DNA from 4 places in the Streptomyces sp. NPDC028419 genome. Region 1 is predicted to be linked to each of the others. Evidence: riboswitches for the same ligand, from Rfam matches in the RefSeq annotation. Region 1 holds a riboswitch; each other region holds the start of a gene.

Evidence for each region. A riboswitch is a leader RNA that binds a small molecule or an ion and turns the genes downstream of it on or off. The one in region 1 is predicted to bind cobalamin.
Region 2: it holds a riboswitch for cobalamin, as region 1 does, so the genes downstream of both, ACZ4UB_RS14845 (ribonucleoside-diphosphate reductase subunit alpha) here and metE (5-methyltetrahydropteroyltriglutamate--homocysteine S-methyltransferase) in region 1, are expected to answer to the same signal.
Region 3: it holds a riboswitch for cobalamin, as region 1 does, so the genes downstream of both, ACZ4UB_RS13590 (energy-coupling factor ABC transporter permease) here and metE (5-methyltetrahydropteroyltriglutamate--homocysteine S-methyltransferase) in region 1, are expected to answer to the same signal.
Region 4: it holds a riboswitch for cobalamin, as region 1 does, so the genes downstream of both, cobN (cobaltochelatase subunit CobN) here and metE (5-methyltetrahydropteroyltriglutamate--homocysteine S-methyltransferase) in region 1, are expected to answer to the same signal.

Annotation. Positions count from the first base shown of each region.
Region 1 covers NZ_JBVHUE010000003.1:80,174-87,947, reverse strand. Annotated here, with positions in the region: gene ACZ4UB_RS04820 (3-oxoacyl-[acyl-carrier-protein] synthase III C-terminal domain-containing protein) at 1-112, opposite strand, end outside; gene ACZ4UB_RS04815 (acyl carrier protein) at 160-420, opposite strand; gene ACZ4UB_RS04810 (carbohydrate binding domain-containing protein) at 902-2,578, shown strand; gene ACZ4UB_RS04805 (aminotransferase class IV family protein) at 2,635-3,417, shown strand; gene ACZ4UB_RS04800 (hypothetical protein) at 3,450-4,145, opposite strand; cobalamin riboswitch at 4,360-4,585, shown strand; gene metE (5-methyltetrahydropteroyltriglutamate--homocysteine S-methyltransferase) at 4,781-7,129, shown strand; gene ACZ4UB_RS04790 (oxygenase MpaB family protein) at 7,231-7,774, shown strand, end outside.
Region 2 covers NZ_JBVHUE010000010.1:222,169-229,942, forward strand. Annotated here, with positions in the region: gene ACZ4UB_RS14840 (ribonucleotide-diphosphate reductase subunit beta) at 1-290, opposite strand, end outside; gene ACZ4UB_RS14845 (ribonucleoside-diphosphate reductase subunit alpha) at 290-2,692, opposite strand; cobalamin riboswitch at 2,859-2,990, opposite strand; gene ACZ4UB_RS14850 (GNAT family N-acetyltransferase) at 3,042-3,539, opposite strand; partial or broken gene ACZ4UB_RS14855 (Uma2 family endonuclease) at 3,613-3,954, shown strand; gene ACZ4UB_RS14860 (YbdD/YjiX family protein) at 4,006-4,203, opposite strand; gene ACZ4UB_RS14865 (carbon starvation CstA family protein) at 4,200-6,404, opposite strand; gene ACZ4UB_RS14870 (GntR family transcriptional regulator) at 6,667-7,431, opposite strand; gene ACZ4UB_RS14875 (extracellular solute-binding protein) at 7,723-7,774, shown strand, end outside.
Region 3 covers NZ_JBVHUE010000009.1:172,311-180,084, forward strand. Annotated here, with positions in the region: gene ACZ4UB_RS13575 (L-serine ammonia-lyase) at 1-967, shown strand, start outside; gene ACZ4UB_RS13580 (hypothetical protein) at 1,217-1,528, shown strand; gene ACZ4UB_RS13585 (AMIN-like domain-containing (lipo)protein) at 1,668-2,228, shown strand; cobalamin riboswitch at 2,294-2,486, shown strand; gene ACZ4UB_RS13590 (energy-coupling factor ABC transporter permease) at 2,517-3,224, shown strand; gene ACZ4UB_RS13595 (energy-coupling factor ABC transporter substrate-binding protein) at 3,221-3,571, shown strand; gene cbiQ (cobalt ECF transporter T component CbiQ) at 3,576-4,325, shown strand; gene ACZ4UB_RS13605 (energy-coupling factor ABC transporter ATP-binding protein) at 4,322-5,161, shown strand; gene ACZ4UB_RS13610 (PadR family transcriptional regulator) at 5,212-5,799, shown strand; gene ACZ4UB_RS13615 (EF-hand domain-containing protein) at 5,853-6,065, opposite strand; gene ACZ4UB_RS13620 (tRNA-dependent cyclodipeptide synthase) at 6,319-7,080, shown strand; gene ACZ4UB_RS13625 (cytochrome P450) at 7,061-7,774, shown strand, end outside.
Region 4 covers NZ_JBVHUE010000027.1:35,557-43,330, forward strand. Annotated here, with positions in the region: gene ACZ4UB_RS27795 (trypsin-like serine peptidase) at 1-1,546, shown strand, start outside; gene ACZ4UB_RS27800 (hemerythrin domain-containing protein) at 1,605-2,078, opposite strand; gene cobN (cobaltochelatase subunit CobN) at 2,108-5,734, opposite strand; cobalamin riboswitch at 5,775-5,906, opposite strand; gene cobG (precorrin-3B synthase) at 6,163-7,590, shown strand; gene ACZ4UB_RS27815 (precorrin-8X methylmutase) at 7,598-7,774, shown strand, end outside.

The sequences.
Region 1 (7,774 bases):
CGCGCAGCCCCGAACTCGCGCGGCCCACGCTGCCGATGTACTCCTCGACCTCTTCGTTGGGCACCGGCTCGCCGGGCAGGAAGCTTCCCATGGCGGTGATGTAGGCAGGCATAGCGGTGTCTCCCCGTGATCTGGGCGGTTGCTTCTAGGCCGTGCTTTCTACGCGGTCGCTTTGATTTCGATCTTGGAGACGGCGAGGTCCAGGATGTCGCCGACGGTGCGGATGCCACCGATGCGCTCGTCGTCCATCGATATGCCGTACGCGCCCTGAAGGCTTTGCGTCATGGCGATGAGGTCGAGCGAGTCGATGCCGATGTCGTTGTACAGATCGGATTCCGCGGAGATTTCCTCCGGGTCGGCATCGCACTTGGCCGCGAGGAATCCCGTGATATCCGCGTAGAGATCTGTCCTCAGAGACATGTTCACCTCCCGTGCCTCACCCCCTGTGCGGCACGGGCTTCACTCTGGCCCACGCCACGGGGCGGGACAAGGCCGGATTTCCGGGAGGAGATCGACTTCGACCGAACCTCGAACGCGCTCAAGCCGGTGGCCGAGCCTCCGCTACGGGGCGGAAGTCGGACGGCAATGGAAATCGGCCCGAGACCGATGTCGAATATCCGAAGGAGCGGCGAAACCTCGCTGTTTTCGGACACGCCCGCACGGTCGAAATTCAAGGGCGTCCGGCGGGAGCGGCCGGGGGAGAGGTCCGAGGTGGGTGGCACCGATCGCGGTGCGACCGGAGCGGATCTGAGGGGGATTGGTCCAGACCTATTGACGGCCGATTCCAGCCCTCCTACGATCCGGTCGGCACAGCCCCACATGTCCACCTCACCCAGAGCCGGGCGTCACGCCCCCACGCGCCGGTCCCTGACCACGTCGCCCGGCGGGAAGGGAGCACCGCGTGTTCCGTCGCAAGCCGCGCACCTCACGCCCGTCCGCCGACCCCCACCCCCGGACGGACCCCGGCCTACGCCGCACCACCGCCTCCAGGCGGACCCTCGCCGGGGTCAGCGCGATCGCCGTCGTCGCCGCCGGCCTGGCCGCGGCCGGATCCGTCACGGCCGGCGCCGCCACCCCCAACCTGCTCGCCAACTCCGGTTTCGAGAGCGGGTTGTCCGACTGGACCTGTTCCGGCGGCTCCGGCGCGGCGGTCGCCAGCCCGGTCCACTCCGGTGCCTCCGCGCTCAAGGCGACCCCCGCCGGCTCGGACAACGCCCAGTGCACCCAGACCGTCAGCGTGCAGCCCAACTCCCAGTACACGCTGAGCGCCTTCGTCCAGGGCAGCTACGTCTACCTCGGCGCCACCGGCACCGGAATCACCGGCACCACGTCCACCTGGACACCCAGCAGCCCGTCCTACGGCCAGCTCAGCGTCACCTTCGCCACCGGGGCCAACACCACCTCGGTGACCGTCTACCTGCACGGCTGGTACGGGCAGCCCGCCTACTACGCGGACGACGTGGCCCTCGCCGGCCCCGGCGGCCCCAACCCCACCCCGACCGCCACCGCCCCCACCACCGCCCCGCCGACCACCGCGCCCCCCACGACCGCACCGCCGACCACCGCCCCGCCCACCACCGCGCCCCCCACCACCGCACCGCCGACCACGCCGCCGCCGGGTGAGACCTGTCCCACCAAGCCCAAGCCGTCGGGGAAGGTCCTGCAGGGCTACTGGGAGAACTGGGACGGCGCCTCCAACGGGGTCCACCCCGGCATGGGCTGGGTCCCCATCACGGACAGCCGGATCGCCGCGCACGGCTACAACGTCATCAACGCCGCCTTCCCGGTGATCCTCTCGGACGGCACCGTGCTCTGGCAGGACGGCATGGACGCCGGCGTCAAGGTCTCCACCCCCGCCGAGATGTGCCAGGCCAAGGCGGCCGGGGCGACGCTCCTGATGTCGATCGGCGGCGCCGCCGCCGGCATCGACCTGAGCTCCAGCACCGTCGCCGACAAGTTCGTGGCGACCGTCGTCCCGATCCTGAAGAAGTACAACTTCGACGGCATCGACATCGACATCGAGACCGGCCTGTCCGGGAGCGGCAACATCAACACGCTGTCCGCGTCCCAGTCCAACCTGATCCGCATCATCGACGGCGTCCTCGCGCAGATGCCGGCCGGCTTCGGCCTCACCATGGCCCCCGAAACCGCCTACGTCACCGGCGGCAGCGTCACCTACGGCTCGATCTGGGGCTCGTACCTGCCGATCATCAAGAAGTACGTCGACAACGGCCGCCTGTGGTGGCTCAACATGCAGTACTACAACGGCAGCATGTACGGCTGCTCGGGCGACTCCTACCAGGCGGGTACCGTCCAGGGCTTCACCGCGCAGACCACCTGCCTCAACAACGGCCTGACCATCCAGGGCACCACCATCAAGGTGCCCTACGACAAGCAGGTGCCCGGCCTGCCCGCCCAGCCCGGCGCCGGCGGCGGCTACATGGCGCCGAGCCTGGTCGGCCAGTCGTGGAACGCCTTCGGCGGTTCGCTGAAGGGGCTCATGACCTGGTCGATCAACTGGGACGGTTCGAAGGGCTGGAGCTTCGGCGACAACGTCAAATCCCTCCAGAACCGCTGACCGCCCGCCGCCCGCCGCTGATCGTCGGCAATGGATGTCCTGACATCCTGTGAGGTATGGCGACACTCAACGGAAAGCCCGTTTCCACCGACGACCTGCTGCCCCTGGCCCTGGTCAACGTCGGTCACTTCACGTCCATGCGCGTCGACGAGGGCGCCGTGCGCGGGCTGGAGCTGCACATGGCGCGGCTCGCGAGGGACTGCGAGGTCGTGTGCGGCGCCGACCTGGACACCGGGCGCGTGCGCGCGTACGTCCGGGAGGCGCTGCACGGGCAGACGCGGCCCTGCGTCGTCCGGGTGACCGTCTACGACCCCGCGGTCGACATGGGGCACCTCGCGGCGCCGGGGGACCCGCGGGTCCTGGTCACCGTGCGCGGAGCCGGCGCGTTGCGCGCGCCGGCTCCGCTGCGCGCCAAGAGCGTGCCGTACGAGCGGGAGCTGCCCGAGGTGAAGCACGTCGGCCTCTTCGGGGCCCTGCACACCCGGCGCGGTGCCCAGCTCACCGGCTTCGACGACGCCCTGTTCGTCGGACGCGACGGACTCGTCAGCGAAGGCGCCACCTGGAACGTCGGATTCGTCGACGCCGACGGCGGCGTCGTGTGGCCGCAGGCTCCGGTCCTGCCCGGAGTCACCAGGGCGCTGCTCCAGCAGCGCGCCGCACACCGGGTCGCCCCCGTGACCCTGGAAGAGGCGAAGGGCATGGCGGCCGCCTTCGCGACGAACACCAGCATCGGCGTCCGGGCGATCGCCGCGATCGACGACACCGCACTGCTCGCCGAGCACCCCGTGCTGGACCGGCTCCGCGAGGCCTACCTGTCCGTTCCCGGCGAGAGGCCGTAGGGCCGCCGGTCCCGCGACACGGGCCGTCGATGTCAGGCCATGCGGGCGCCCAGGGTGCGCACCACCTGGGTCAGGACCTTCTCGCGCCAGTTCTCCTCGGTCTCGGGGTACTTCCCGACGCCGTCCGCGGTCGAGGAACCGCTCACTTCGAACTGGTAGGGGCCCTGGTGGCAGATCATCGTGGTCGTCGTGCCCCGGGTGTAGCAGCCCGCCGTACCGAGGGAGTTCCCCAGGTCCCGGAACTTCTTGGTGTCCTGGCCGGACCGCTTCGCCTCCTCGTCGCGGTCCTCGGCGTAGGCGTTCGCCACGAGCGCGGGATCGGCGACGGTCTTGAAGACGATGCGGACGCTGCTGTTGTGCTTGCCCTTGTACTTGGCCGGCAGCCCGAACTCGGTCTTGCAGCCGCCGGCCGGTACGTCGCCCGTGGTGCCGGGATCCGACGTGGCGAGCGGGTTGAAGTTGATGACGGTCACCTTGATCGGCGTCCGCTGGAAGTCCTTGGCCTGCGGCAGGATCGCGCGGACCTCCTCGTCGCCGAGTACCTCGCACGCGTTGGGCCACTGCGCCAGCGGCACCGAACCCCCCGCGGGGGGACGCGCCTCCAGCTTCGCACCGGAGGGCTTGGCGGACTCGAACTTCAGGGCCGGCGGCTCGCTGCTGCAGCCGGCCAGTACGGCCGCGGCGGACGCGACCGCCGCGACGGCCAGGACGCCACGGCTCGGTTTCATGGTGGGCATGGTCAACTCCCCTATGTGGACACGGGGGATCCCCCCTCTACCGGGCCCATTCTGGACGTGCGCGCCCGATCCCTCCCGCCGAAGCCGCCATGCGCCCTGTGATCTTCCCGACAGCGGGACCGCCGTCCGCGCGTCGACCGCGGAGTGTCTCATCTCACCGTCCGCGATGTGGTCAACATCCGCCCCGCCGCGCCGCGTCGACCTAAGCTGACCCCCAGCAGCTGGTTCGCCCCGTCCGCCAGGCGGGATGCGTCGTAAGAGGGAACCCGGTGGGAATCCGGGACTGCCCCGCAGCGGTGAGCGGGAACGACCGCCGTCATACGCACTGGGACCGGATCACGGTCCTGGGAAGCGACGGCCACTAGGAGCCCGCCGGGAGACCGGCAGGCGCGCCCGCAAGTCCGAAGACCTGCCCGTTGCCCGCGCACGCACGGTCGTGCGCGGATTTCCTGGTGACCTCGTGGGCGGGTCGGTCGGGGGCGCCCCGGACCCGCTCCGGGGAACGACGGACGGTCGCAGCCGGTGCCTCGCGCACGGCGGTGCGACGGGCCGTCCGCTCCGCCACCCCTTCGCGCCTCGCGTCCGTCACCGGGACTCATGGAGACGTACTCGCGAAGGAGAGTTCCGTGACACCCCAGCACACCACCCGTTCCACCACCTCCGCGGCCGCACCGGACCCGGCCGTACGGGCCACCGTCCACGGCTACCCCCGGCAGGGGCAGAACCGGGAACTGAAGAAGGCCGTCGAGGGCTACTGGAAGGGCCGGGTCGACGCCGACGCCCTCCGGGAGACCGCCGCGACCCTGCGCCGGACCCACTGGCAGCAGCTGGCCGAAGCGGGCATCGGCGAGGTGCCCACCGGTGACTTCTCGTACTACGACCACGTCCTCGACACCAGCGTCATGGTCGGCGCCGTCCCGCCCCGCCACCGCGCCGCCGTCGCGGCGGACGCCCTGGACGGCTACTTCGCCATGGCCCGCGGCACCCAGGACGTGGCGCCGCTGGAGATGACCAAGTGGTTCGACACCAACTACCACTACCTGGTCCCGGAGCTGGGCCCCGACACCGAGTTCACCGCCGACTCCGCCCGGCAGGTCGCCGAGCTGGGGGAGGCCCTGGCGCTCGGGCTGAACGCCCGCCCGGTGCTGGTCGGACCGGTCACCTACCTCCTGCTGGCCAAGCCCGCCCCGGGCGTGCCCGACGACTTCCAGCCGATCACCCTGCTCGACCGGCTGCTGCCCGTCTACGCCGAGGTGCTCGCCGACCTGCGCGCGGCGGGCGCCGAGTGGGTCCAGCTCGACGAGCCGGCCCTGGTCCAGGACCGCACCCCGGCCGAGTTGGGCGCGGCCGCCCGCACCTACCGCGAGCTGGGCGCGCTGGCCGAACGCCCCAAACTGCTCGTCGCCTCGTACTTCGACCGGCTCGGCGAGGCCCTGGCGGTCCTGGCCAAGGCGCCCGTCGACGGTCTCGCCCTCGACTTCACCGACCGGGCCGCCGGCAACCTCGCCGACCTGGCCGCCGTCGGCGGCCTGCCCGGCAAGCGCCTGGTCGCGGGCGTGGTCAACGGCCGCAACGTCTGGATCAACGACCACGAGGCCTCCCTCGCCACGCTCGGCACCCTGCTCGGTCTCGCGGGCAGCGTCGACGTCTCCTCCTCCTGCTCCCTCCTGCACGTCCCGCTGGACGTCACCGCCGAGCGCGACGTCGACCCCCAGGTGCGGCGCTGGCTGGCCTTCGCCCGGCAGAAGACCACCGAGATCACCGTCCTGGCCCGCGGCCTCGCACAGGGCACGGACTCCATCGCCGCCGAACTCGCCGCGAACCGCGCCGACCTCGCCTCCCGGGCGCACTCGCCGATCACCCACGACCCGGCCGTGCGCGCCCGCACCGCCGCCGTCACCGACGCCGACGGGCGCCGCTCCCAGCCCTACGCGCGGCGGGCCGCGGCCCAGCGGGCCCACCTCGGCCTGCCCCTGCTGCCCACGACGACCATCGGCTCCTTCCCGCAGACCACCGAACTGCGCACCGCCCGCGCCGACCTGCGCGCCGGACGGCTCGACGAGGCCGGCTACGAGCGCCGCATCGAGGCCGAGATCCGCGAGGTGATCGCCTTCCAGGAGAAGACCGGCCTCGACGTCCTCGTGCACGGCGAACCCGAACGCAACGACATGGTCCAGTACTTCGCCGAGCAGTTGACCGGCTACCTGGCCACCCAGCACGGCTGGGTCCAGTCCTACGGCACCCGCTACGTCCGGCCGCCGGTCCTGGCCGGGGACATCTCCCGCCCCGATCCGATGACCGTGCGCTGGACCTCGTACGCGCAGGCGCAGACGGCGAAGCCGGTCAAGGGCATGCTGACCGGCCCGGTCACCATGCTCGCCTGGTCCTTCGTCCGGGACGACCAGCCCCTCGGCGACACGGCCCGCCAGGTCGCGCTCGCCCTGCGCGACGAGGTGAACGACCTGGAGGCGGCGGGCACCTCGGTCATCCAGGTCGACGAGCCGGCCCTGCGCGAGACCCTGCCGCTGCGCGCCGCCGACCACGCCGACTACCTGGCCTGGGCCACCGAGTCCTTCCGGCTCAGCACCGGCGGCGTCCGGCCGGACACCCAGATCCACACCCACATGTGCTACGCCGAGTTCGGCGACATCGTCGCGGCCATCGAGGACCTCGACGCCGACGTGATCAGCCTGGAGGCCGCCCGCTCGCACATGCGGGTCGCCGACGAACTCGCCGGCGCGGGCTACCCGCGCGAGGTCGGGCCCGGCGTCTGGGACATCCACTCGCCGCGCGTGCCCTCCGCCGACGAGGCCGCGACGCTGCTGCGCAAGGGACTGGGGGCCATCCCGGCCGAGCGGCTGTGGGTCAATCCCGACTGCGGGCTGAAGACCCGCGGCTGGACCGAGACGAAGGCGTCCCTGGAACACCTCGTCGAAGCCGCGCACCGGATGCGGGCGCGGCTGACCACGGGCTGAGCACGCGGCCGGACGGGGACGGTCCGAGCGGACCGTCCCCGTCCGGTGCCGTACGCACCGCCCGGTCGGTACGCTCGGTCCCGGGCGACGGGAGGCCACCGATGGGCGCAGCGCCGTACGGGCGGGAGCACGTGCACGGAGACGGTGACGGGAAGCGCGACGGGGACCGCCGCGCCCGGCCGGACGGGCCCCGAACGGGCCGCGCGGGAGCCGACCCTGGGCTGTACGGGCCCGGATCCGTGACCTGGCAGTGCCACGGCGACCCGATCATGTGGATCGCCGGGGTCCGGGCCCTGTACCTCCAGGCCCTCCACCCGCGGGCCGTCCGGGGCGTCATGGCCAACTCCGACTTCCGCCAGGACGCCTGGGGGCGGCTGCTGCGCACCGCCGACTTCGTCGGCACGATCACCTACGGCACCACCGAGGCCGCCGAGGCGGCCGGAGCGCGGGTCCGCAAGATCCACCGGATGCTGTCCGCGATCGACCCCGCCACCGGCGACCGCTTCCCCGTCGACGATCCCGAACTCCTGCTGTGGGTGCACTGCGCGCAGATCGATTCCTTCCTGCACACACTGCGCCGCTCCGGCGTCCCCCTCACCGCCGCGCAGGCCGACCGGTACGTCGACGAGAACCGCACCAATGCCC
Region 2 (7,774 bases), on a different contig from region 1:
TACAGGCGCGCCTCGGGCGAGTTGATGTGCTTGTACAGCGTCAGCACGAGGTTGTTCGAGACGATCGAGTCGCCCGTCGCGAAGAACGCGACCAGGCGGCCGATCATGTGCTGCTCGCCCGGGGTCAGCTTCGCCAGGTCGGCGACGTCCGAGTGGAGGTCGACCTCCTCGACGGTCCAGGTGTTCTTGATCGCGTCCCGGTAGCGCTCGTAGAAGTCCGGGTAGCGCATGGGACGCAGGGTCAGTTCGAAGCCCGGGTCGAGCAGGTTCTTCTTGGCGGTGGAGCTCATTACTGGCAGGCCTCGCAGGACTCGGGGTTCTCAAGGGAGCAGGCGAGCGCCTCGGCGTCGGCGTCGGCCTGCGGGAGCGCCACCGGGGTGGCGGCCTGCGCGGCCCGGGCGATCTTCGTCGCCGGGCGCGAGCGCAGGTAGTACGTGGTCTTCAGACCCTGCTTCCAGGCGTACGCGTACATCGAGGAGAGCTTCCCGATGGTCGGCGTCTCCAGGAAGAGGTTCAGCGACTGCGACTGGTCGAGGTACGGCGTACGGGCCGCCGCCATGTCGATCAGACCGCGCTGCGGGATCTCCCACGCGGTGCGGTACAGCGCGCGCACGTCGGCCGGGATCCAGCCGAAGCCCTGGACCGAACCGCTGGACTCGCGCAGCGCCTCGCGGGTCTGCGCGTCCCAGACGCCGAGCTTCTTCAGCTCGTCCACCAGGTAGGCGTTGACCTGGAGGAACTCACCGCTGAGGGTCTCGCGCTTGAAGAGGTTCGAGACCTGCGGCTCGATGCACTCGTACACGCCGGCGATCGAGGCGATGGTGGCGGTCGGGGCGATGGCGAGGAGCAGCGAGTTGCGCATGCCGGTCTCGGCGATCCGGGCGCGCAGCGCGTTCCAGCGCTCCGGCCAGTACTGCGTGGCGTCCGCGTAGTGGTCCGGGTGCAGCACGCCGCGCGCGGTACGGGTCTGCGACCAGGCCGGCACCGGGCCGTGGCGCTCGGCCAGGTCCGCGGAGGCCTCGTAGGCGGCGAGCATGATGCGCTCGGCGATCTTCGTCGACAGGGCCTTGGCCTCGGCGGAGTCGAAGGGCAGGCGCAGCTGGAAGAAGACGTCCTGCAGGCCCATCGCGCCCAGACCCACCGGACGCCAGCGGGCGTTGGAGTTCCCCGCCTGCTCGGTCGGGTAGAAGTTGATGTCGACCACGCGGTCGAGGAAGGTCACGGCGGTGCGGACGGTCTCGTCCAGCCGCTCCCAGTCCATTTCGCCCGTCTCCGCGAGGACGAAGGCGCCGAGGTTGACCGAGCCGAGGTTGCAGACGGCGGTCTCGCCGTCGTTGGTGACCTCGAGGATCTCGGTGCACAGGTTCGAGGAGTGGACGACCTGGCCCGGCTCCGCGGTCTGGTTCGCCGTGCGGTTGGAGGCGTCCTTGAAGGTCATCCAGCCCTGGCCGGTCTGCGCGAGGGTGCGCATCATCCGGCCGTACAGGTCGCGGGCGGGCATGGTCTTGCGGGCCAGGCCCGCGGCCTCGGCCTTGTGGTAGGCGGCGTCGAACTCGTCGCCCCACAGGTCGACCAGCTCGGGCACGTCGGCCGGGGAGAAGAGCGACCACTCGGCGTCCGCGTTCACGCGGCGCATGAACTCGTCCGGCACCCAGTGGGCGAGGTTCAGGTTGTGCGTGCGGCGCTGGTCCTCGCCGGTGTTGTCGCGCAGCTCCAGGAACTCCTCGATGTCCGCGTGCCAGGTCTCCAGGTAGACGGCGGCGGCGCCCTTGCGGCGGCCGCCCTGGTTCACGGCGGCGACGGAGGCGTCGAGGGTCTTGAGGAACGGCACGATGCCGTTGGAGTGCCCGTTGGTGCCGCGGATCAGCGAACCGCGGGCGCGGATGCGGGAGTACGACAGGCCGATGCCGCCCGCGTGCTTGGAGAGGCGCGCGACCTGGTGGTAGCGGTCGTAGATCGAGTCCAGCTCGTCGAGCGGGGAGTCCAGCAGGTAGCACGAGGACATCTGGGGGTGCCGGGTGCCGGAGTTGAAGAGCGTGGGGGAGGACGGCAGGTAGTCGAGGCGGCTCATCAGCCGGTAGAGCGAGGCCACTTCCTCGACGGCCTGGACGCTCGTTCCATTGGGCGCGGTGTTGTCGGCCAGGCCGCAGGCCACGCGCAGCATGAAGTGCTGCGGGGTCTCGACGACCTGACGGGTGATCGGGTGGCGCAGCAGGTAACGGCTGTGCAGGGTGCGCAGGCCGAAGAAGCCGAAGCGGTCGTCGGCGCCCTCGGCGATCGCGTGCTCGACCAGCGCGTTCAGGCGGGCGGCGTGCGCCTCGACGAACTCGGCGGTGCGATCGGCGATCAGGCCCTCGCGGTGACCGACGGCGACGGACGCCGAGAAGGAGGTGGCCCCCTGGCCCGCGGCCTCTTCGGCGATGGCCAGCGTCAACAGACGGGCGGCCAGCCGGGAGTACTGCGGGTCCTCCGAGATCAGGCCCGCGGCGGCCTCGGTCGCCAGCCCGCGCAGCTCGGCCTCGTCGGCCACGGCGCTGCGGCCCCGCAGCGCGGCGGCGGCGACCCGGCCGGGGTCGGTGTCGACCAGGTCGACGGTGAGGTCGGTGAGGGTGCGCAACAGCGCGGCGCCAGGCCCCTCGGTGGCCTCGGGCTGGGCGGACTCGGCGCGCGGTGCGGCAGGCGCGATGGTCACGTGGGGGGCTCTCCCTCGCTCGGCTCCGGAAGGCTCGGAGGCGGGAAGCGGAGGGCGGCCATGCGCGCGTTCGGACGCGCGGATCCGGGCAGGCCGGTCGCGCGTCAGCACATGACGTCCACCGGCCCAACCACGAGGCCCGGACGTGTCGGCGTCCGGACCGGTCGGTCCGGGCGCGCTGTCGGCAGGTCCTCGGACTTGCGGCAGCCCCAATGGGTGATTGGGTGCGTTTCATACCGTTGCGGGACAGTTCCGGATTCGCACCGGATTCCCCTGCGGCGACAGCGAGCACGAGCATACATGTGGGGGCCGCCCCGTGCGCGACCCCCCACATGTTGTGTCGGCGTGGCTACAACTCCACGCGGTACGTCAGGAGGGGGACGCTCGGGACCGGCGCCCAGTCCCGTTCCGGGGTCCGGGTGAAGCCCAGGCGCTCGTAGATCCTGTGGGCCCCCAGCATGGCCGCTTTGGTGGACAGGACCAGGTGGGTGACGCCCTCCAGCTCGCGTGCGCGGGCCATGCAGGCGCGCACCAGGGCCTCGCCCGCGCCGCGCCCGCGGGCCTCCGACGCGACCGCCAGCATCCGGAATTCCGCCTCGCGGGGACCGGCGATCTCGGCAAGTGGACTGCCGGGTGCGGCGAAGGTCACTCCGCCGAGCAGCCGACCGTCGTGCACGGCGACGAGCACCTCGGCCCCGGCGGCCCGCGCCGCGACGTCCCGCAGCACGGCGAGGTAGAACGCGCCGCTCTCGGGCCCCAGCAAGCCGTCGTCCAGATAGGCCCGCGCGGTGATCTCGCCCAACTCTTCGTACTCGGCGGGCAGCGCCGCCCGGATGGTGATGTCCATGGCGTCGAGTGTGCGGGACGTGTGTCGGTGGGCGGCGCTACCGTCGTAAAGGAGCACCGTCGAGGAAGGCAACGGCCGCGCCATCCCGGGCGTGGTGCTCGCGCACGAGGGCGCGTTCGTCGGACAGGGTGACTGGGCGGATCCGAGCCCGATCCTGATGGCCGTCGAGGTGACCTCTTGGGACTCCGATACGGAACGGCGCGATCGGATCGAGGAGCCCCTCGCCTATGCGCAGACGGGCATCCCCGTCTACCTGCTGATCGACCGCTCCAAGGGCCTGGTCCTCGTCCACAGCGACCCGGACGGTGCCGGCTACGAGACCGTGCGCACCGCTGCCTTCGGGCGAGAGGCCAAGCTCCCCGACCCCGTCAGCATCACCCTGGACACCGAGCCCCTCAAGGACTGGGTGCGTTGAGTACGCCGCAGGGCCCCCGTCCGGGAGGGACGGGGGCCCTGCGCGCACCTCTCAGCAGCAGCGGAAGCCCTCGCGGGGGTCCGCCTCGCGGGAGTCGGTGCGGGCCCGCTCGAACTCCCGGCGGGTCGGCACCTCGGCGTGCGGGTCGTGGCCGCGCGCGTGGGCGACGTAGCGCTCGTAGGCGGACTCGCCCGAGAACTCGCGGACGTAGAACCGGATCCGGCCCAGCGCCGCCCGGAGCGTGCTCACGACACCGGTTCCTTGACCCGGCCACCGCCCGTGTCCAGGCCCGCGGCGGCCAGCTCCGCCTTCTCGGCGGCCGTCGGGATCAGACCGGCCGGCGCGATGATCTTCGACTCGGTCCACGGGACCTCCGAGAGCGTCGTGCCCTGCGGGTCGCGGACGGCCTTCAGGCAGGTCCGGGCCGCGTCCAGCAGGACGATGACGATCAGGATCGCGAAGACGGCGGAGAGGACTCCGTCGACCGTGGCGTTGGTGACCACGGTGTGCATCTGGTCCATGGTCTTGGCGGGCTTGAGGACCTTGCCCGCGTCGATGCCGGCGAGGTACTTGTCGCGCTGGGCGAAGAAGCCGATGGTCGCGTCGTCCGAGAAGATCTTCTGGTAGCTGGCGGTGAGCGTCACGGCCACGTCCCAGGCGAGCGGGACGGCGGTCACCCAGGCCCACTTGAGCCGCCCCGACTTCACCAGCAGCGTGGTGCAGACGGCGAGCGCGACGGCGGCCAGCAGCTGGTTGGCGATGCCGAAGAGCGGGAAGAGCTGGTTGATGCCGCCCAGCGGGTCCTTCACGCCGACCCACAGGAAGTAGCCCCAGCCGCCGACGACGATCGCGCTCGCGAACCAGACGCCCGGCTTCCAGCTGACGTCCTTGAAGGACTTGTGCACATTGCCCAGGGTGTCCTGGAGCATGAAGCGGCCGACCCGGGTGCCCGCGTCGACCGTGGTCAGGATGAACAGGGCCTCGAACATGATGGCGAAGTGGTACCAGAACGCCTTCATCGCGGTGCCGCCCACGACGGACGAGAAGATCTCCGACATCCCGAGTGCGAAGGTCGGCGCGCCACCCGTGCGGGAGAGCAGGCTGGTCTCGCCGATGTCCTTGGCGGCCTGGGTCAGGGCGTCCGGGGTGATCGAGAAGCCGAGGCCGCCGATGGCCTGGGAGGCCTCCAGGGCCGTGGTGCCGATCCGGCCGCTGGGGGCGTTCACCGCGAAGAAGAGGCCCGGCTCGATGATGCAGGCCGCGATGACCGCCATGATCGCGACGAAGGACTCGGTCAGCATGGCGCCGTATCCGATGACCCGGACCTGGGTCTCCTTCTGGATCATCTTCGGGGTGGTGCCCGAGGACACCAGGGCGTGGAAGCCGGACAGGGCCCCGCACGCGATGGTGATGAAGACGAAGGGGAACATCGAACCGGCGAAGACCGGTCCGTCGCCGCGGGAGGCGAAGTCGGTCACGGCGGGCATCTTGAGCGTCGGCATGGCGATGACCACGCCCACGGCCAGCAGGCCGATGGTGCCGACCTTCATGAAGGTGGAGAGGTAGTCGCGCGGGGCGAGCAGCATCCACACCGGCAGCACCGAGGCCAGGAAGCCGTAGCCGACCATCCAGATGACCAGCGTCTCCTTGTCGAGCGTGAAGACGTCGGCGAAGGAGGACTCGGCGACCCAACCGCCCGCGATGATGGCGAGCAGCAGGAGGGCGACGCCGATGAGCGAGACCTCGGTGATCCGACCCGGGCGCAGCACCCGCAGGTAGAAGCCCATGAAGAGGGCGATCGGGATGGTCATGCCGATGGAGAAGACGCCCCAGGGGGAGTCCGCCAGCGCGTTGACGATGACCAGGGCGAGGACCGCCAGCAGGATGATCATGATCATGAAGACGGCGACCAGGGCGGCCGCGCCGCCGACGGGGCCGATCTCGTCCCGGGCCATCTGGCCGAGCGAACGCCCGTTGCGCCGGGTGGAGAAGAACAGGGTCACCATGTCCTGGACGGCGCCCGCGAAGATCACTCCCGCGACGATCCAGATGGTGCCCGGCAGGTAGCCCATCTGCGAGGCCAGCACCGGGCCGACCAGCGGGCCCGCGCCGGCGACGGCCGCGAAGTGGTGGCCGAAGAGCACCCGACGGTCGGTCGGGTGGAAGTCGACACCGTTGTCGAGGCGTTCGGCCGGGGTGGCCCGGGTCTTGTCCACCTTGAGCACGCGCTCCGCGATGAAACGCGCGTAGAAGCGGTAGCCGATGGCGTACGAGCCCAGGGCGGCGGCGAGCAGCCAGGCGGCGGAGATCTCCTCGCCGCGGGAGAGGGCGAGCACGCCCCAGCCGACGGCGCCGACGAGGGCGACCGCGACCCAGATGGCGATGGATTTCGGGGTGAGCGCCCCGCCTCCCGACCGCCCGGTTGTTGCTTGGGGTCCAGCTTCCGGCATGATCCTCGTCCCCTCGTTGATCATCTGCGTGAGCGCAGGGAATCTACGGGGACCGCCCGATGAACGAAAGCCCCCGTCCGCATAGCGGTACGTGAGTCAACTACGGTTCGCGGGGCGGGTCGACGCCGCGGGGCCTCGAACGTATAACGATGGAGCGGTTACGGCCAGGGGGTGCGGGCCGGGAACGCGGGGGCGGGCGCGTCCCCGGCCGAAAACGTGCGGTGGTGCGGGAGCTCGGGCGGTGGAACTCGGGCGGCGGAGCTCAGACCGCCGGTCGCTTCAGGCGGGCCACGAACTTGTAGCGGTCGCCGCGGTACACCGAGCGCACCCACTCCACGGGTTCGCCGTCGGCATCCAGGGAGTGCCGGGACAGCATCAGCATGGGCAGGCCGACGTCGGTGCCCAGCAGTCCCGCCTCGCGCGGGGTGGCCAGCGAGGTCTCGATGGTCTCCTCGGCCTCGGCGAGCCGGACGTCGTACACCTCCGCCAGCGCGGTGTAGAGCGAGGTGTACTTGACCAGCGAGCGGCGCAGCGCGGGGAAGCGCTTGGCCGAAAGGTGCGTGGTCTCGATGGCCATCGGCTCGCCGCTCGCCAGGCGCAGCCGCTCGATGCGCAGCACCCGTCCACCGGTGGTGATCTTGAGCAGTCCGGCGAGGGTGTCGTCGGCCGTCACGTACCCGATGTCGAGCAGCTGGGAGGCGGGCTCCAGGCCCTGCGCCCGCATGTCCTCCGTGTAGGAGGACAGTTGGAGCGGCTGGGAGACCTTGGGCTTGGCCACGAAGGTGCCCTTGCCCTGGATGCGCTCCAGTCGTCCCTCGACCACCAGCTCCTGGAGGGCCTGGCGGACGGTGGTCCTGGAGGTGTCGAACTCGGCCGCCAGGGTGCGCTCCGGCGGTACCGGGGTGCCGGGCGGCAGGGTCTCGGTCATGTCGAGCAAGTGCCGCTTGAGTCGGTAGTACTTGGGCACACGTGCGGTGCGAGTGGCTGCCCCGCCTTCCGGCTCCGTGGTCGCCCCTTCGGTGGCCATCGCCGCCCGCCTTCCCGACTCCAGTTTCGCTGCCGTCACCGGCTCCTCCGATATGTGCGGTCACATCGTGACACGGGCCGCGGGGCGGGCCTCGCCCGCACCTCAGGTGTCGGTCCGGTAACGGACCGATCACCCGCTCATTAGACCCTTGACACCCCTAAAGGTCTAGGCCAAGCTCCGACTACTGGTCTAAACCAATATGGATCAGATCCCGGCCCCACGTCAGGTACTTCGCGTATGTCACCGCGGCGGGCAAGGGAAGTGCAGGCAGGCATCCCTGAGGAGGGTGGCGTGAAGCGCAAGCTCATCGCGGCGGTTGGAGTCGCGGGCATGGTTATCGGCC
Region 3 (7,774 bases), on a different contig from region 1:
CGAGACGGGCAACCCGCTGCTGGAGAAGACCTACTACTCGGTCGGCGGCGGCTTCGTCGTGGACGAGGACGCGGTCGGCGAGGACCGGATCAAGCTCGACGACACGGTGCTGAAGTACCCCTTCCGCTCCGGTGACGAGATGCTGCGGCTCGCGAACGAGAGCGGCCTGTCGATCTCCTCGATGATGCTGGAGAACGAGAAGGCCTGGCGCACGGAGGAGGAGATCCGCGAGGGCCTCCTGGAGATCTGGCGCGTCATGCAGGCCTGCGTCGCGCGCGGCATGTCCCGCGAAGGCATCCTGCCGGGCGGTCTGCGGGTCAAGCGCCGCGCCGCGGGCACCGCCCGCCAGCTGCGCGCCGAGGGCGACCCGCAGGCGCACGCCATGGAGTGGGCGACGCTGTACGCGATGGCCGTCAACGAGGAGAACGCGGCCGGCGGCCGGGTCGTCACCGCCCCCACCAACGGCGCGGCGGGCATCATCCCGGCGGTCCTGCACTACTACATGAACTTCGTGCCCGGCGCCGACGAGGACGGCGTGGTCCGCTTCCTCCTCTCGGCGGGCGCCATCGGCATGCTGTTCAAGGAGAACGCCTCGATCTCCGGCGCCGAGGTCGGCTGCCAGGGCGAGGTCGGCTCGGCCTGCTCGATGGCGGCGGGCGCCCTCGCCGAGGTGCTGGGCGGCACCCCGGAGCAGGTGGAGAACGCGGCCGAGATCGGCATGGAGCACAACCTGGGCCTGACCTGTGACCCGGTCGGCGGTCTGGTGCAGATCCCGTGCATCGAGCGCAACGGCATGGCGGCCGTCAAGGCCGTCACCGCGGCGAAGATGGCGATGCGCGGCGACGGCAGCCACAAGGTCTCCCTCGACAAGGTCATCAAGACCATGAAGGAGACCGGCGCCGACATGAAGGTCAAGTACAAGGAGACGGCCCGCGGCGGGCTCGCGGTCAACGTCATCGAGTGCTGACCGGGAGCTGATCCCGGACGGCACCGACCAGCCCGGACGCACCCCTTCCAGACAATCCAGACCGCATGAAATGGCGGGAAACATTTGTTTGAAATGGATTGATCATGCTTGAGGGGGAACCACCGCGTCTGGGCTGGTTTCTTCATGATCCGGTACGCAAAAGTGGGGCCCGCGACGTCGCACGCAGGACCCGGCGGTCGGCCAACCGTCGTGGACTTCCCACGCTTTTGCTCACTGGAGGACTCGATCATGGCAAGCATCCGCACCATCCGCGTGATGGCGGCGCTCGCAGCGCTCCCCCTCGCCGCCGCCCTGTGCACGGGCGTGGCGCAGGCCGACAACGGAGCCGGCGCGGCCAACGCGTCGAACGCGGCCGTCGCCAGCATCCTCGGCAGCGGGGTGGGCGGCGCCAACCTCGGCAACTCCTCCACCGCGCAGCAGGTCGCCACCGGTTCCGGCGCGTCGAACCAGAACAACACGGCCCAGTCGAACGGTTCCGGCTTCACCGCCATCGGGCAGTCCAACACGCACGAGTCCGTGGTCTTCAACCCGGTCCCGTAACGCGCACGACCGCTCCCGGGGCCCGGTCCGCATCGGCGGACCGGGCCCCGGTTCGTGCGCCGCGTGCAACCAAGAGGCCGTATGGCGTGTCTTCCACGATGACACTACTGTCCCCACATCCGAAGAATCGGGGGACGTCATGCTGGACCACCTCATACGCTCCGTCCGCAACTCCGTCCACTCGCTGAGGCGCGGCGCGCGCCCCGGCTCCGTCCACCGGCGGCGGCTGGCGGCCGTCACCGCCGGGTTGCTCCTCACCGTCGGAATCGGCCTCGCCGTACCGGCTTCCGCCGCCGCCACGGCGACCCCGCTCGTGACCAATGCCCGCTGGGGCGGGCACTGCACCTACGACCGGATCGTCATCGACCTCCAGGGCTACGTCCCCGGGGTCACCGTCACTCCCGTGTCCGAACTCGTCTACGACGGCTCCGGCAAGCCGGTCCCGCTCGCCGGGACGTACTTCCTGGAGATCCGCCTGCACCCGGCCCAGGCGCACGACGACGCCGGGAACTCCGTCTACACCGGCCCCAAGCTCCAGAAGATCTACCTCCCCAAGCTCAAGGGCATCGCCTTCACCGGCGACTTCGAGGGGTACGTCACCTTCGGCGCCGCCTTCGACACCGCACCGCAGTTCACCACCTCCACGCTCCACAACCCGGAGCGCTTCGTGGTCGACATCGCCCACCCGAACGTCTGCTGAGACGCTCCGGCGTACCGCGCGCACCCGCACGACGGCGCCGCCGACGGCCCGTTGCCCCTGGTCAGGTAGGGTCAACGGGCCTTGGTGTACGGGAAACCGGTGAGAAACCGGTGCGGCCCTCGCCACTGTGAACGGGAAGTCCGGCGCCACCCCCGCGGGGAGCCACTGGACCGGGCGGGAGACCGCCCGGACCGGGAAGGCGGCGCCGCGGCGGCAGCACCCGTGAGCCAGGAGACCGACCGGGGTGCGTTGTTCCATCCACGAGGTGCTGGAGAGGTCTCCCTACACATGCATATAGCCGAGGGGTTTCTACCCCCCTTGCACGCGGCCGCCTGGGGCGTCGCGTCCGCCCCCTTCGTCGTCCACGGCGTGCGCGCCCTGACCCGCGAGGTCAAGGCGCATCCCGAGAGCACCCTGCTGCTGGGGGCGTCCGGTGCGTTCACTTTCGTCCTGTCCGCCCTGAAGATCCCTTCGGTGACGGGCAGTTGCTCGCACCCGACCGGGACGGGGCTCGGTGCGATCCTGTTCCGCCCGCCGATCATGGCGGTGCTGGGCACGATCACCCTGTTGTTCCAGGCCCTGCTGCTGGCCCACGGCGGGCTGACCACGCTCGGCGCGAACGTCTTCTCGATGGCGATCGCGGGCCCCTGGGCCGGGTACGCCGTCTACCGCCTGCTCAAGCGGTTCGACGCGCCCCTGATGGTCTCGGTCTTCTGCGGCGCCTTCTTCGCCGACCTGATCACCTACTGCGTGACCAGCGTGCAGCTCGCGCTGGCCTTCCCCGACCCGGCGTCCGGCTTCGCGGGCTCACTCGCGAAGTTCGGCGGGATCTTCGCCGTCACCCAGATCCCGCTGGCGGTCAGCGAGGGGCTGCTCACCGTGCTCGTGATGCGGCTGCTGATGCAGTCGAGCAAGTCCGACCTGGTGCGGCTCGGCGTGGCCAAGCTGACCGGCGCCGCCGCCGCGCGGCACGAGCAGGGGACGGCCGTCCGATGACCAGGAACGCGAAGATCAACACCCTGCTGCTACTCCTGGTGGCGGCGCTGGCGGTGCTCCCGATCGCCCTGGGCCTCGGCGAGGGCAAGGAGGAGCCGTTCACCGGCGCCGACGCGCAGGCGGAGACGGCGATCACGGAATTGAAGCCGGACTACGAGCCGTGGTTCTCCCCGCTGTACGAACCCCCCTCCGGGGAGGTCGAGTCGGCGCTCTTCGCCCTCCAGGCGGCGCTCGGCGCGGGCGTGCTCGCCTACTACTTCGGGGTGCGCCGCGGGCGCCGTCAGGGCGAGGCCGCCGTCGCGGCCGGCGCGGGCCGCGGGGACGACCCGAACTCCCGGGACGCGTGAGGCGGTGCTGCCCATCGACGCCGCGGCGCACAGCAGCCGCTGGCGCCGCCGACACCCCCTGGAGAAGGCCCTGCTGGGGCTCGGGCTGACCGTCACCGCGGTCTGCCTGCCGCCCTGGCCCGGCGGACCGCTGGTGGCCGCCACCACCCTCGCCGTGCTGCTCGGCCCGGCGGGGGTGCCCCCGCGGCAGTTGTGGCGGGCCTTCCGGATCCCGCTCGGGTTCTGCTTCACCGGGGCGGCTCCCCTGCTGCTCGCGGTGGGCGGCCCGGCGGGGCCGCTCTCCCTGGCCCCGGACGGCCCGCGGCACGCCGTCGAGCTGCTGCTGCGCACGTCGGCGGCCTCGCTCGGCGTGCTCCTGTTCGCCTTCACCACCCCGGTCTCGGACGTGCTGCCCCGGCTGGTGCGGGCCGGGGTGCCGGCGCCCGTCGTCGACGTGGCGCTGGTGATGTACCGGATCGGCTTCCTGCTGCTGGACTCCCTCGCCCAGGTCCGCCGGGCCCAGGCGGCCCGGCTCGGCCACGCGGGCAGGGCCGCCGCGTGGCGGTCCGTGGCGGGGCTGGCGGCGACCGCCTTCGTCCGCGCCTTCGACCGCGCCTCCCGGCTCCAGAGCGGGCTGGCGGGGCGCGGCTACGACGGCACGCTGCGGGTGCTCGTACCGCGGTCCTCCCCGTCCTGGCGGTTCCTGGCCGCGTCGGGCGCCCTGCTCGCCGCGCTGGTCGCCGTCACCCTCGCCTCGAAGGACTTCGTCTCGTGAACGTACCCGTGGAACCCGAACCGCTCGTCCGGCTGACGGGCGCGGGCTACGCCTACGAGGACGGGCCCGCCGTCCTGTCCGGCGTGGACTTCCCGATCGCCCCCGGCCGGGCCCTGGCCCTGCTGGGGCGCAACGGCAGCGGCAAGACCACGCTGATGCGCCTGCTCAGCGGGGGGCTGCGCCCCGACGCGGGCGAGCTGTGGCTGGACGGCGAGGTGGTCTCGTACGGCCGCGCCGGGCTGACCCGGCTGCGCACGGCCGTGCAGCTGGTGGTCCAGGACCCGGACGACCAGCTCTTCGCCGCCTCCGTGGAACAGGACGTCTCCTTCGGCCCGATGAACCTGGGGCTGGCGGAGCCGGAGGTGCGGAGCCGGGTCGACGCGGCGCTGGCCGCGCTCGACATCACCGCGCTGCGGGACCGGCCGACGCACCTGCTGTCCTACGGACAGCGCAAGCGGGCCGCGATCGCGGGCGCCGTGGCGATGGCCCCCCGGGTGCTGATCCTGGACGAGCCGACGGCCGGACTCGACCCGGACGGCCAGGAGCGGCTGCTGGAGGCCCTGGCGGGCCTGCGCGCGGCCGGGACGACCGTGGTGATGGCGACGCACGACGTGGACCTCGCCGTGCGGTGGGCGGACGACGCCGCGGTCCTGACCCCGGCCGGCATTCGGCTCGGCCCGGCGCAGACCCTGCTCGCGGACCCCGAGCTGCTCGCCTCGGCCGGCCTGCGCGCCGCCTGGTCCCCCGCGGTGACGGCGCTGCTGCGCGCCCACGGCCTGCTCTCCCCGCAGACCCCGGGCCCCAAGACCCCGGAGGCCCTGGCCGCCTGGCGCTGAGCGGCGCCGGGGGGCGCGGCGCCCGGTCCGGGCGAACCTAGGATGACCGCATGTCGCTGCCGCACGCCATCCTCACCGCGCTCCTGGAGAAGCCCTCGTCCGGTCTGGAGCTGACCCGGCGGTTCGACAAGTCGATCGGGTACTTCTGGTCGGCCACGCACCAGCAGATCTACCGCGAGCTGGGGCGGCTGGAGGAGGCCGGGCTGATCCGCGCGCTGCCGAGCGAGCAGCCCGTGCGCGGCCAGCGCAAGGAGTACGAGGTGCTGGCGGCCGGGAGCGCCGAGCTGGCGCGCTGGATCGGGGAGAGCCAGGATCCCAAGCCGATCCGGGATCCGCTGCTGCTGCGGGTGCGGGCGGCCGGGGTCGTCGGGGTGCGGGGGCTGGGGCCGGAGCTGCGGCGCCACCTGGAGCTGCACCGGCGTCAGTTGGCGCAGTACCGGGCCATCGACGAGCGGGACTTCCCGCCGGGCCGGGACGCCGACGAGGACCGGGTGCGGCGGCTCGTGCTGCACGGCGGGCTGGCCCTGGAGACCTTCTGGCTGAGCTGGCTGGAGGAGGCCGTGGCCGAGGTGGACCGGCTGTCCGCGGAGCCCCGCGAGGAGCCGGGTGGGCCTGCGGCGGAGCCCGGGGGTCGCTGACGCGCCTGGCCCCGGCAGGTGGGGGCGCAGGCGCGTGCGGTACCTGACCTGGACTACTTGTTCAGGGAGGCCCAGAACTCGTCGAAGCTCATCTGGCCGTCGCCGTTGGCGTCCTTGCTCGCGACGATCGCGTCCGCGACCGCGCCGGTGACGTACGCGTCGCCCATCGCCTTCATGGCCGCGCTGTACTCGTCGGCCGAGACGAAGCCGTCGCCGTCCGCGTCGAAGCGGTCGAACGTCGCCCGCGCGCTCTCGATGTCCGCCATGGGTCCACCCCTTCTTGGTGCTTGTTGACCGGCTCAGGGTAGCGGCCCCGGGAGCCGTCTCCCGCCGGGGGGCCCGATCGAGCGGTCGATAGAAATTCGATTACCCCGCGGTAAGGCGGAAGCAACAATTCCAGCCAACAAATCGGACCCCCACTTGTCACGCTCCGGGATCACGGCATAACGTACCGACATTGCCGCCACACCAGGAGCGCAGGGCTCCCAGGGACAAGCGGCAACAAGGGCGATCACACAGGTGACGATCACAGTTGACGCATCATTCGAAGTTCTGCCCTTCACCCGTACCTGCCGCCACATCTGGGAAGATGGCGACCATGTGCTGATTGGCGTAAGTCCTGGTAACAGTTACTTCACCGCCGAGCGCATCAGCAGCCTCACCCAGTGGGCCACGACCCGCTTCGCGCAGGTCGACTTCGTCTACGCGGACCTCCACGTGGACCGGATGTTCGCCGCCTTCGGTTACACACGGGAGCACGCCGAGAAGCGTGCCGCCAAGGAGATCAAGGCGGTCCGGCGGCGGATATTGAAGGGCGTCGGGGAATCAGCTCCCCAGGACGCCGAGATCCGGGTGAGGGCACTCTCCGAATTCCAGGGCAACCCGGTGTACGAACTCCTGCACCGACGCGTGTTGCATTTCCTGGAAACCGACGATGAATTCCGCAAGGGGTGCGAGGAAATGGCACTCCACTTCGTGGGTTCGAAACTCCCCGAGGGCGAATCCATCACCGACGAGCAGTTGCAGGTCTGTTTCGACTACATGGCCGCCGAGCTGCCGTTCTTCCTCGACACCCCAAGCATTCTCGGAGTGCCCTCCTCCGTCTCGGCCTACCACGTCAAGATGCCGCTGACCGATGTCCTCTACGCACGCGGCGGGGGCCTTCGCGCCACCCGCAACCAGGCCTCCGCCGTCGTACGGCCCGAGGTCCTCGCGAGCACCACGCACAGCGCGCACACCGCACCAACCGAAGGGACCGTCGATGAGCGTCGAGCAGCTTGAGGGCACGAAGGACGCGGAGGACGCGGCGGTCCTCGACTTCCCCCTCTCCCGGCGCGGCGACGTGCTGCCCGAGGAGTGCGCGTGGCTGCGCGAGAAGGCCCCGGTGGCCAAGGTCCGCACCCTCACGGGCGACCCGGCCTGGCTGGTGAGCAGCTACGCGCTGGCCAAGCAGGTGCTGGAGGACGAGCGCTTCAGCCTCAAGGACACCGCGAACGCCGGGGCGCCCCGCCAGTACGCGTTGACGATCCCCCCCGAGGTCGTCAACAACATGGGCAACATCAACAGCGCCGGACTGCGCAACGCCGTCATGAAGGCGCTCAACCCCCGACAGAAGGGGCTCCAGGACTGGCTGGCCGCCAAGGCCGGCGAGCTGATCGACCAGATCGTCGCCGAGGGCGGCCCGGCGGACCTGCGGGCGGGGTTCGCCGACCCCTTCTCCGCGGCGCTGCACTGCCAGGTGCTGGGCGTGCCCTTCGAGGACTGGCGGCGGCTGATGTCGGGGCTGGACGTCGCGTTCATGACCGCGCGCGAGCCCTTCGCCGACTCGGCCCTCAACTGGTACAAGGACGTCGGGTACTTCTCCGACGCGCTGCGGGCGCAGCTGGCGCTGCCGGCCGAGGAGCGTACGGGGCTCCTCGGGAAGTTCGCGGAGCTGAAGGAGGCCGACCCCGAATCGGCGCACCTGAGCGACGAC
Region 4 (7,774 bases), on a different contig from region 1:
CCTCGGGCCCAAGTCCGTCGGCATCCTGTTCAGTTACGACGCCGATCCGGACACCGGCGAGATGCGCGCGCACGGCTGCTCGGCCAGTGTCGTGGACAGTCCGGGCCGCAACCTGATCCTCACCGCGGGGCACTGCGCCTTCGGCGGCGCGGTGGTCTTCGTCCCCTGGTACCGCAGCGAGTACGCCCTGGACAAGCAGACCTACGGCTTCTACCGGGTCGCGGATTTCTTCCGGGACAACCGCTACGTCAAGAACAGCCTGGCCGCGGACTCCGACCTGGACTTCGCCTTCGCCCGGCTCCAGCCGTCCTCGGCCGGCAAGAACGCCCAGGACGTGGTGGGCGGCAACACGCTCGTCCGCACTCCCGGATACATCAACGACGTCACCATCGTCGGATACCCCTCCAGCCACAACCCCGAGGACCACGCGGTGCGTTGCCCGGTCCGCACCGAGTGGCTGCCGGGCTTCTACCAGATCCAGGCCAGGTGCGCCGGGATGTGGGACGGGGTCTCGGGCGGACCCTGGTTCTCGAAGATCGACTGGACCTCGGGCGTCGGTGAGATCATCGGCAACGTCGGCGGCTTCAACGGCGGCGGTCCGAAGGTCGGCAAGGACGACCCGGCCTACAACGAGAACTCCTACAGCCCCGTGCACGGCGACTGGTTCTTCCGCCTCTACGACGAGGCCAAGAAGGGCCAGCACATCAACCGCGCCGGTGGCTACCAACAGCCCGCGCTGCCCTACTCCATGGGCAACGGCGAGACCTGGTCGCACGCCCGGCTGCTGGCCTCCGGCGAGTACACCGGGGACGGCAAGGGCGACCTCGTCGTGGTGTGGACCGACGGCGAGGTGACGCTCTACACCGGTGACGGCACCGGCGGCTTCGCCGGCGAACGCCGGCTCGCCGCTCCCGGACCGACCTGGCAGGGCGTCAAATCCCTGACCGGCGGCGACTTCTCCGGCGGCAGCGGCTACGACCTGCTGGCCGTCTGGAGCAACGGCGAGGTGCGGATCCTGCCCGACATCGGCGCGAACGGCGTGGGCGGCGGCATCAAGCTGGCCGACGCCGGCTCCGTGTGGAGCCACGCCGACCAGATCGCGGCGGGCAACTTCGGCACCGCGAACAACGTGAGCGACCTGCTGGTGCGCTGGAGCGACGGCGAACTCACCGACTACACCGCCGTCGGTGACCGGGGCTTCGGCGTCGAGCACCAGCTGCTGGCCGCGAACGACAACTGGAAGCAGGCCACCTTGGTGACCGCGGGCGACTTCACCGGCGGCGCCAACTGGGACACCCTGGTGCGCTGGTCGGACGGTCGGGTCTCGCAGTTCCAGGAGACCGGACCCGGCGGCATCGGAAACGAGATCCAGATGGCTCCGCCGCAGAGCATCTGGACCCACGACGTCGTGATGACGGCGGGCAGCTACGACTCCAACGGCTGGGCCGACGACCTGCTCATCCGCTGGTCGGACGGCGAGACCACCATGTACGCCCACACCGGCGCCGCCTTCGGCGCCGAACGGACCCTGGTCACCCCGAAGTAGCACGGCTCGTGCCCCTGTCGCGCCCGCGGGCACGACAGGGGCACGGGCGCGCGCCCCGTCAGCCCGCCGGACGCATCTCGGCGCCCGGGTGGGCCGTTCGCCAGGCCGCGATGGACAGGTCCCACTCGTCGCCCGTCAGGGCGGTGAGGGATGCGGGGAAGAGGCCGTCCTCCTCCTTCGCGATGTGTCGGTGGAGCTCGGCCACCGCGGTGCGCAGCAGGGCCACCTGCTCGGGCGAGGTCAGGTCCAGATCGGCCAGGAAGGCCGACAGCTCGCGGTGTTCGCGGGTCAGGGCGGCGATGTGGTCCGCGTACTCGGGGTCCTGCGACATCACCGCGAACAACCCGTCCTCCTCACCCTGCCAGTGGGCGAGGAGGACGTCGGTCATCGAGGAGACGAGGGCGCGGACGCGGGGGAGGTCCCCCGCGTCCAGGGCGCGCAGCGCGTCGCCCGCCGCATTCGTCACCGCCTCGTGCTCGGCGATGAACTCCTTGATCAACGGGATCTCGCGGCAGCCGCAGTAATGGCACATGCCTCCCAGGATGCGCCGGCCGCGAGCCGCTACTCCGCTTCCGCTTCCAAGTTGCCCTCCGTGTCCAGGTACACCTGGCGCAGGGCCTCCAGCGTCTCGGCATCCGGCTTCTCCCACATGCCGCGGGATTCCGCTTCCAGCAGGCGCTCGGCGATCCCGTGCAGCGCCCAGGGGTTGGCCTCCTCCAGGAAGGCGCGGTTCTCCGGGTCCAGCACGTACGTCTGCGTCAGCTTGTCGTACATCCAGTCGGCGATCACGCCGGTCGTGGCGTCGTACCCGAAGAGGTAGTCCACGGTCGCCGCCAGTTCGAAGGCGCCCTTGTAGCCGTGGCGGCGCATCGCCTCGATCCACTTCGGGTTCACCACGCGGGCGCGGAAGACCCGGGAGGTCTCCTCCACCAGGGTGCGGGTGCGGATCGTCTCCGGGCGGGTCGAGTCGCCGATGTACGCCTCGGGGGCCGTGCCGCGCAGCGCGCGGACGGTGGCCACCATGCCGCCGTGGTACTGGAAGTAGTCGTCCGAGTCGGCGATGTCGTGCTCGCGCGTGTCCGTGTTCTTCGCGGCCACCGTGATGCGCTTGTACGCCGTCTCCATCTCGGTGCGCGCGGAGCGGCCGCCCAGGCCGCGGCCGTATGCGTAGCCGCCCCACACCGTGTAGACCTCCGCCAGGTCGGCGTCGGTGCGCCAGTCGCGCGAGTCGATCAGCTGGAGGATGCCCGCGCCGTAGGTGCCCGGGCGCGAGCCGAAGATACGGGTGGTCGCGCGCCGTTCGTCGCCGTGCTCGGCCAGGTCCGCCTGGGCGTGCGCCCGGATGAAGTTGTCCTCGGCGGGCTCGTCCAGCCCCGCCGCCAGCCGCACCGCGTCGTCCAACAGGCCGATGACGTGCGGGAACGCGTCGCGGAAGAAGCCAGAGATGCGCAGCGTGACATCGATGCGCGGACGGCCCAGCTCCACGAGCGGGATGGCCTCGACGCCCGTCACGCGCCGCGAGGCCTCGTCCCACACCGGGCGGACACCGAGCAGCGCGAGCGCCTCGGCCACGTCGTCGCCCGCCGTGCGCATGGCGCTCGTGCCCCACAGGGACAGGCCGACGGAGGCGGGCCATTCGCCGTTGTCCGTGCGGTAGCGGGTCAGCAGCGAGTCCGCGAGGGCCTGGCCGGTCTCCCACGCGAGGCGGGAGGGCACGGCCTTGGGGTCCACCGAGTAGAAGTTGCGGCCGGTGGGGAGCACGTTCACCAGCCCGCGCAGCGGCGAACCGGAGGGGCCCGCCGGGACGAAGCCGCCCGCCAGGGCGTGCACCGCGTGCGTCAGCTCGTCCGTGGTGGCCGCCAGGCGCGGGACCACCTCGGTCGCCGCGAAGGCGAGGATGTCCGCGACACCGGCCGGGTGGCCCGCGGAGACCGCGGCGACGGCGGACGGGTCCCAGTCGGCGGCCTCCATGGCCTCGACCAGGCCGCGGGCCGTGGCCTCCACCTCGTCCGCCGAGGTGCGGGTCGGCGCGGCCTCGTCCAGGCCGAGCGCCTCGCGCAGGCCCGGGAGCGCCGTCGTACCGCCCCAGATCTGGCGGGCGCGCAGGATGGACAGGACCAGGTTGACCCGGTCCGTGCCCGCCGGGGCGCCGCCCAGCACGTGCAGGCCGTCGCGGATCTGGGCGTCCTTGACCTCGCACAGCCAGCCGTCGACGTGCAGCAGGAAGTCGTCGAAGCCGTCGTCGTCGGGCCGGGCCTCCAGACCGAGGTCGTGGTCGAGCTTCGCGGCCTGGATCAGGGTCCAGATCTGGGCCCTGATGGCCGGCAGCTTGGCCGGGTCCATGGAGGAGATCTGCGCGTACTCGTCCAGGTGCTGCTCCAGGCGCGCGATGTCGCCGTACGACTCCGCGCGGGCCATCGGCGGCACCAGGTGGTCGACCAGGGTCGCGTGCACGCGGCGCTTGGCCTGGGTGCCCTCGCCCGGGTCGTTGACCAGGAACGGGTAGACGAGCGGCAGGTCGCCGAGCGCGGCGTCCGGGGCGCAGGAGGCCGACAGGCCGGCGTTCTTGCCGGGCAGCCACTCCAGGTTGCCGTGCTTGCCCAGGTGGATCATGGCGTCGGCGCCGAAGCCGCCGTCCTCGGCCGCGGCCTGGATCCAGCGGTAGGCGGCGAGGTAGTGGTGCGAGGGCGGCAGATCGGGGTCGTGGTAGATCGCGATCGGGTTCTCGCCGAAACCGCGCGGCGGCTGGATGAGGATGAGCAGGTTCCCGCGGCGCAGGGCGGCCAGCACGATGTCACCGTCGGGGTCGCCGCCGGTGGTGGTGCGTGAGCGGTCCAGGAACATGCTGCCGGGGGCCTGCCCCCAGTGCTCCTCGACGCCTTCGCGCAGCTCGCCGGGGAGCCCGGCGTACCAGCGCCGGTAGTCGGCGGCCGGGATCCGGACGGGGTTGCGGGCCAGCTGCTCCTCGGTGAGCCAGTCCTGGTCGTGGCCGCCCGCCTCGATCAGCGCGCGGATCAGCTCGTCGCCGTCGCCGGAGACCAGGCCGGGGATCTCCTCGACGGGCCCGAAGTCGTAGCCCTCCGCGATCAGCCGGCGCAGCAGCGCGACGGCGCTGGCGGGGGTGTCGAGACCGACCGCGTTGCCGATGCGGGAGTGCTTGGTGGGGTACGCGGACAGGACCAGCGCGATCCGCTTCTCGGCGTTCGGGGTGTGCCGCAGCCGGGCGTGGCGCACGGCGATCCCGGCGACGCGGGCGGCGCGCTCGGGATCGGCGACGTACGCCGGCAGGCCGTCCTCGTCGATCTCCTTGAAGGAGAAGGGGACCGTGATCAGGCGGCCGTCGAACTCCGGCACCGCGACCTGGCTGGCCGAGTCGAGCGGGGACAGGCCCTCGTCGCTCTCCTCCCACGCGCTGCGCGAACCGGTCAGGCACAGCGCCTGCAGGATCGGTACGTCGAGGGCGGCGAGCGCGCCCGCGTCCCACGACTCGTCGTCGCCGCCGGCCGAGGCCTCGGCGGGGCGGGTGCCGCCCGCGGCGAGGACCGTGGTCACGATGGCGTCCGCCGTCGCCAGCTCGGCCAGCAGCTCCGGCTCCGGGGAGCGCAGCGAGGAGACGTACAGCGGCACGGGCACGCCGCCCGCGTCGACCACGGCGTCCGAGAGGGCGTGCACGAAGGCGGTGTTGCCGCTCATGTGGTGGGCGCGGTAGTAGAGCACCGCGATCCGGGGACCGGCGGCGGGCTCCGCCGCGCGCTCCAGCCGGCCCCAGGTGGGGGCGGCGGCGGGCGGTTCGAAGCCGTGGCCGGTGAGCAGCACGGTGTCCGACAGGAAGCGGGCCAACTGCTCCAGGTTGGCGGGGCCGCCGTGCGCGAGGTAGGCGTGCGCCTCCGCCGCGATGCCGATGGGGACGGTGGACGCCTCCATCAGCTGGGCGTCCGGGGCCTGTTCGCCGGTGAGCACGACGACCGGCCGGGTCTGGTCGGCGGCGAGGAGCAGGTCGAGCCCCTCCTGCCAGGCGCGCAGGCCGCCCAGGAGGCGTACGACGACCAGGTCCGCGCCGTCGAGCAGCGCGGGCAGGTCGTCGAGGGGGAGCCGGGAAGGATTCGCGAACCGGTACGGGACCGGGCCGGTGTCCGAGGCGCGGGCACTGAGCAGATCGGTGTCGGACGTCGACAGCAGCAGGATCATGCGGCGGCGGGCCTTCCTCGGGGTTTCCGCGCCCCGGGCAGTGAGGACGACGGGAGTTCCTGACTCACCCGGAGGCGCCGTGGGCGACTGCCGGGTTCACAGTGGCGGGACCGCGCCGGATTCGCACCGGGCTTCCTCCCATGTCGCCGTCCTCGGCGATGACGGGCCGAATGGTCCGTCGAGGGGTCATCTTAGGTGCCGCGGCGAGCGAACGGCAGGTGGGGGGCCGTGCGGCTTGTGTGGGGGGTGGGGTGGCCGGGGCTCGTCGCACCCTGCGGGCGGCGTGCCTCCGGCGGGCCCTCAAGCGCCGGGCGGGCTGGATGTGGTTGGGGTGGGTTGTGACCTGCGGGCGGCGCGGCCTCCGGCGGGCCCTCAAGCGCCGGGCGGGCTGGATGGGGTGTGGTCTGTCGGTGGCGTGGGGTGCGGTGGTGACGGACACAGGTCGGGTGGTGCGGATCGTGGGTATGCTCGCCGCCATGCCCCCGCCCTCCTCCGCCGCGCCCCGGGACGAACCCGTCATACGGGACCGTGGTGACGCCTGCCCCGGTGCGCTGCGCCTGCACGCGGCGGACGACGGGCACCTCGCCCGGATCCGGATCCCCGGCGGTCTGCTCACGGCCGACGCGGCCGTCGTCCTGGCGGACGCGGCGGACCGGCTGGGCGACGGCCACCTCGACCTCACCTCGCGCGGCAACGCGCAACTCCGCGGCCTCGGCGCCGGCTGCGGCGGCGAGCTGGCCGCCGTGCTGACCGCCGCCGGACTGCTGCCCGCCGCGGCCGCCACCCACGAACGGGTCCGCAACATCGTCGCCTCGCCGCTGTCCGGGCTCGACGGACCGCTCCGCCCCGACGTCACCCCGTGGGTCGGCGAGCTGGACCGGCTGCTCTGCGCGAGCGACGCGGCGGCCGGGCTCTCCGGGCGCTTCCTCTTCGCCCTCGACGACGGTCGCGGCGACGTGACCTCGCTCGCTCCCGACGTGAACGTCCTCGGGCTGGGCTCGGGAACGGCCGTGCTGTGGACGCACGATGACACCGACGCGGTGGCGGTCGCGCACCGGGACGCGGCCCGGGCGGCGCTGGCCGTCGCCGAACACTTCCTCGACGCGGTGCGCGCGGCCGGCACCAAGGCCTGGCGGGTGAGCGAACTTCCCGCCGAACACCGGCCGGAGTCCGGCGAGTTGCTCAACCGATTGCAGGAGAAGGGCATTTCGGCGGAGCGGGCCCACGGCTTCAGGCGCCGCACCGGCCGCGGCCCCGGCCCCGGCGTGGTGGCGGGCCCGGACCCGGACCGCGTCGCGCTCTCGGTCCTCGCCCCGCTGGGGCGGCTGACCACCGCGCAGTGGCGCCTGCTGGCCGCCTCGGCCGCCGCCGCGGCCGGGTCCTTGCGGCTCACCCCCTGGCGCGGGATCGTCGTCCCGGGGGTCGACGCGGCCACCGCGCCCGCCGCCCTGGCCCGGCTCGCCGGAGCCGGACTGGTCACCGCGCCCGGCGGCCCCTGGGAGAACGTGACCGCCTGCACCGGCCGGCCCGGCTGTGCGAAGGCGCTGGCCGACGTACGGGCCGACGCCCGCGCGGTCGTGGCGGCGACGGGAGCCCCGGTCGCCCCCGCCGGCGGCGCGGCACTGCCCGTGCACTGGTCCGGCTGCGAGCGGCGCTGCGGACATCCGCGCGCGGCCGCCTGGGTGGACCTGGTCGCGGGGCCCCGCGGGTACGGCCTCGCGCTGGCGGGGCGGGGCGGGGAGACCACGCGCCCGGTGCGGGACGACGTACCGGCCACCGCCACCGACCTGACCGCCGCGCTCGCGACGGCGGATGCCATGGTTCAGCAGACCCAGAAGACTCAGCAGCAGACGTAGTGAAGAAATGAGCGAGTACACAGTGTTCGAGTACGAGAAGGACGGCGCCGCGATCTACCGCCAGTCCTTTGCCACGATCCGCGCCGAGGCGGATCTCGCCGGGCTGCCGGCCTCGGTGTCGCAGGTCGCCGTACGCATGATCCACGCGTGCGGGATGACCGACCTCACGAAGGATCTCGGATAC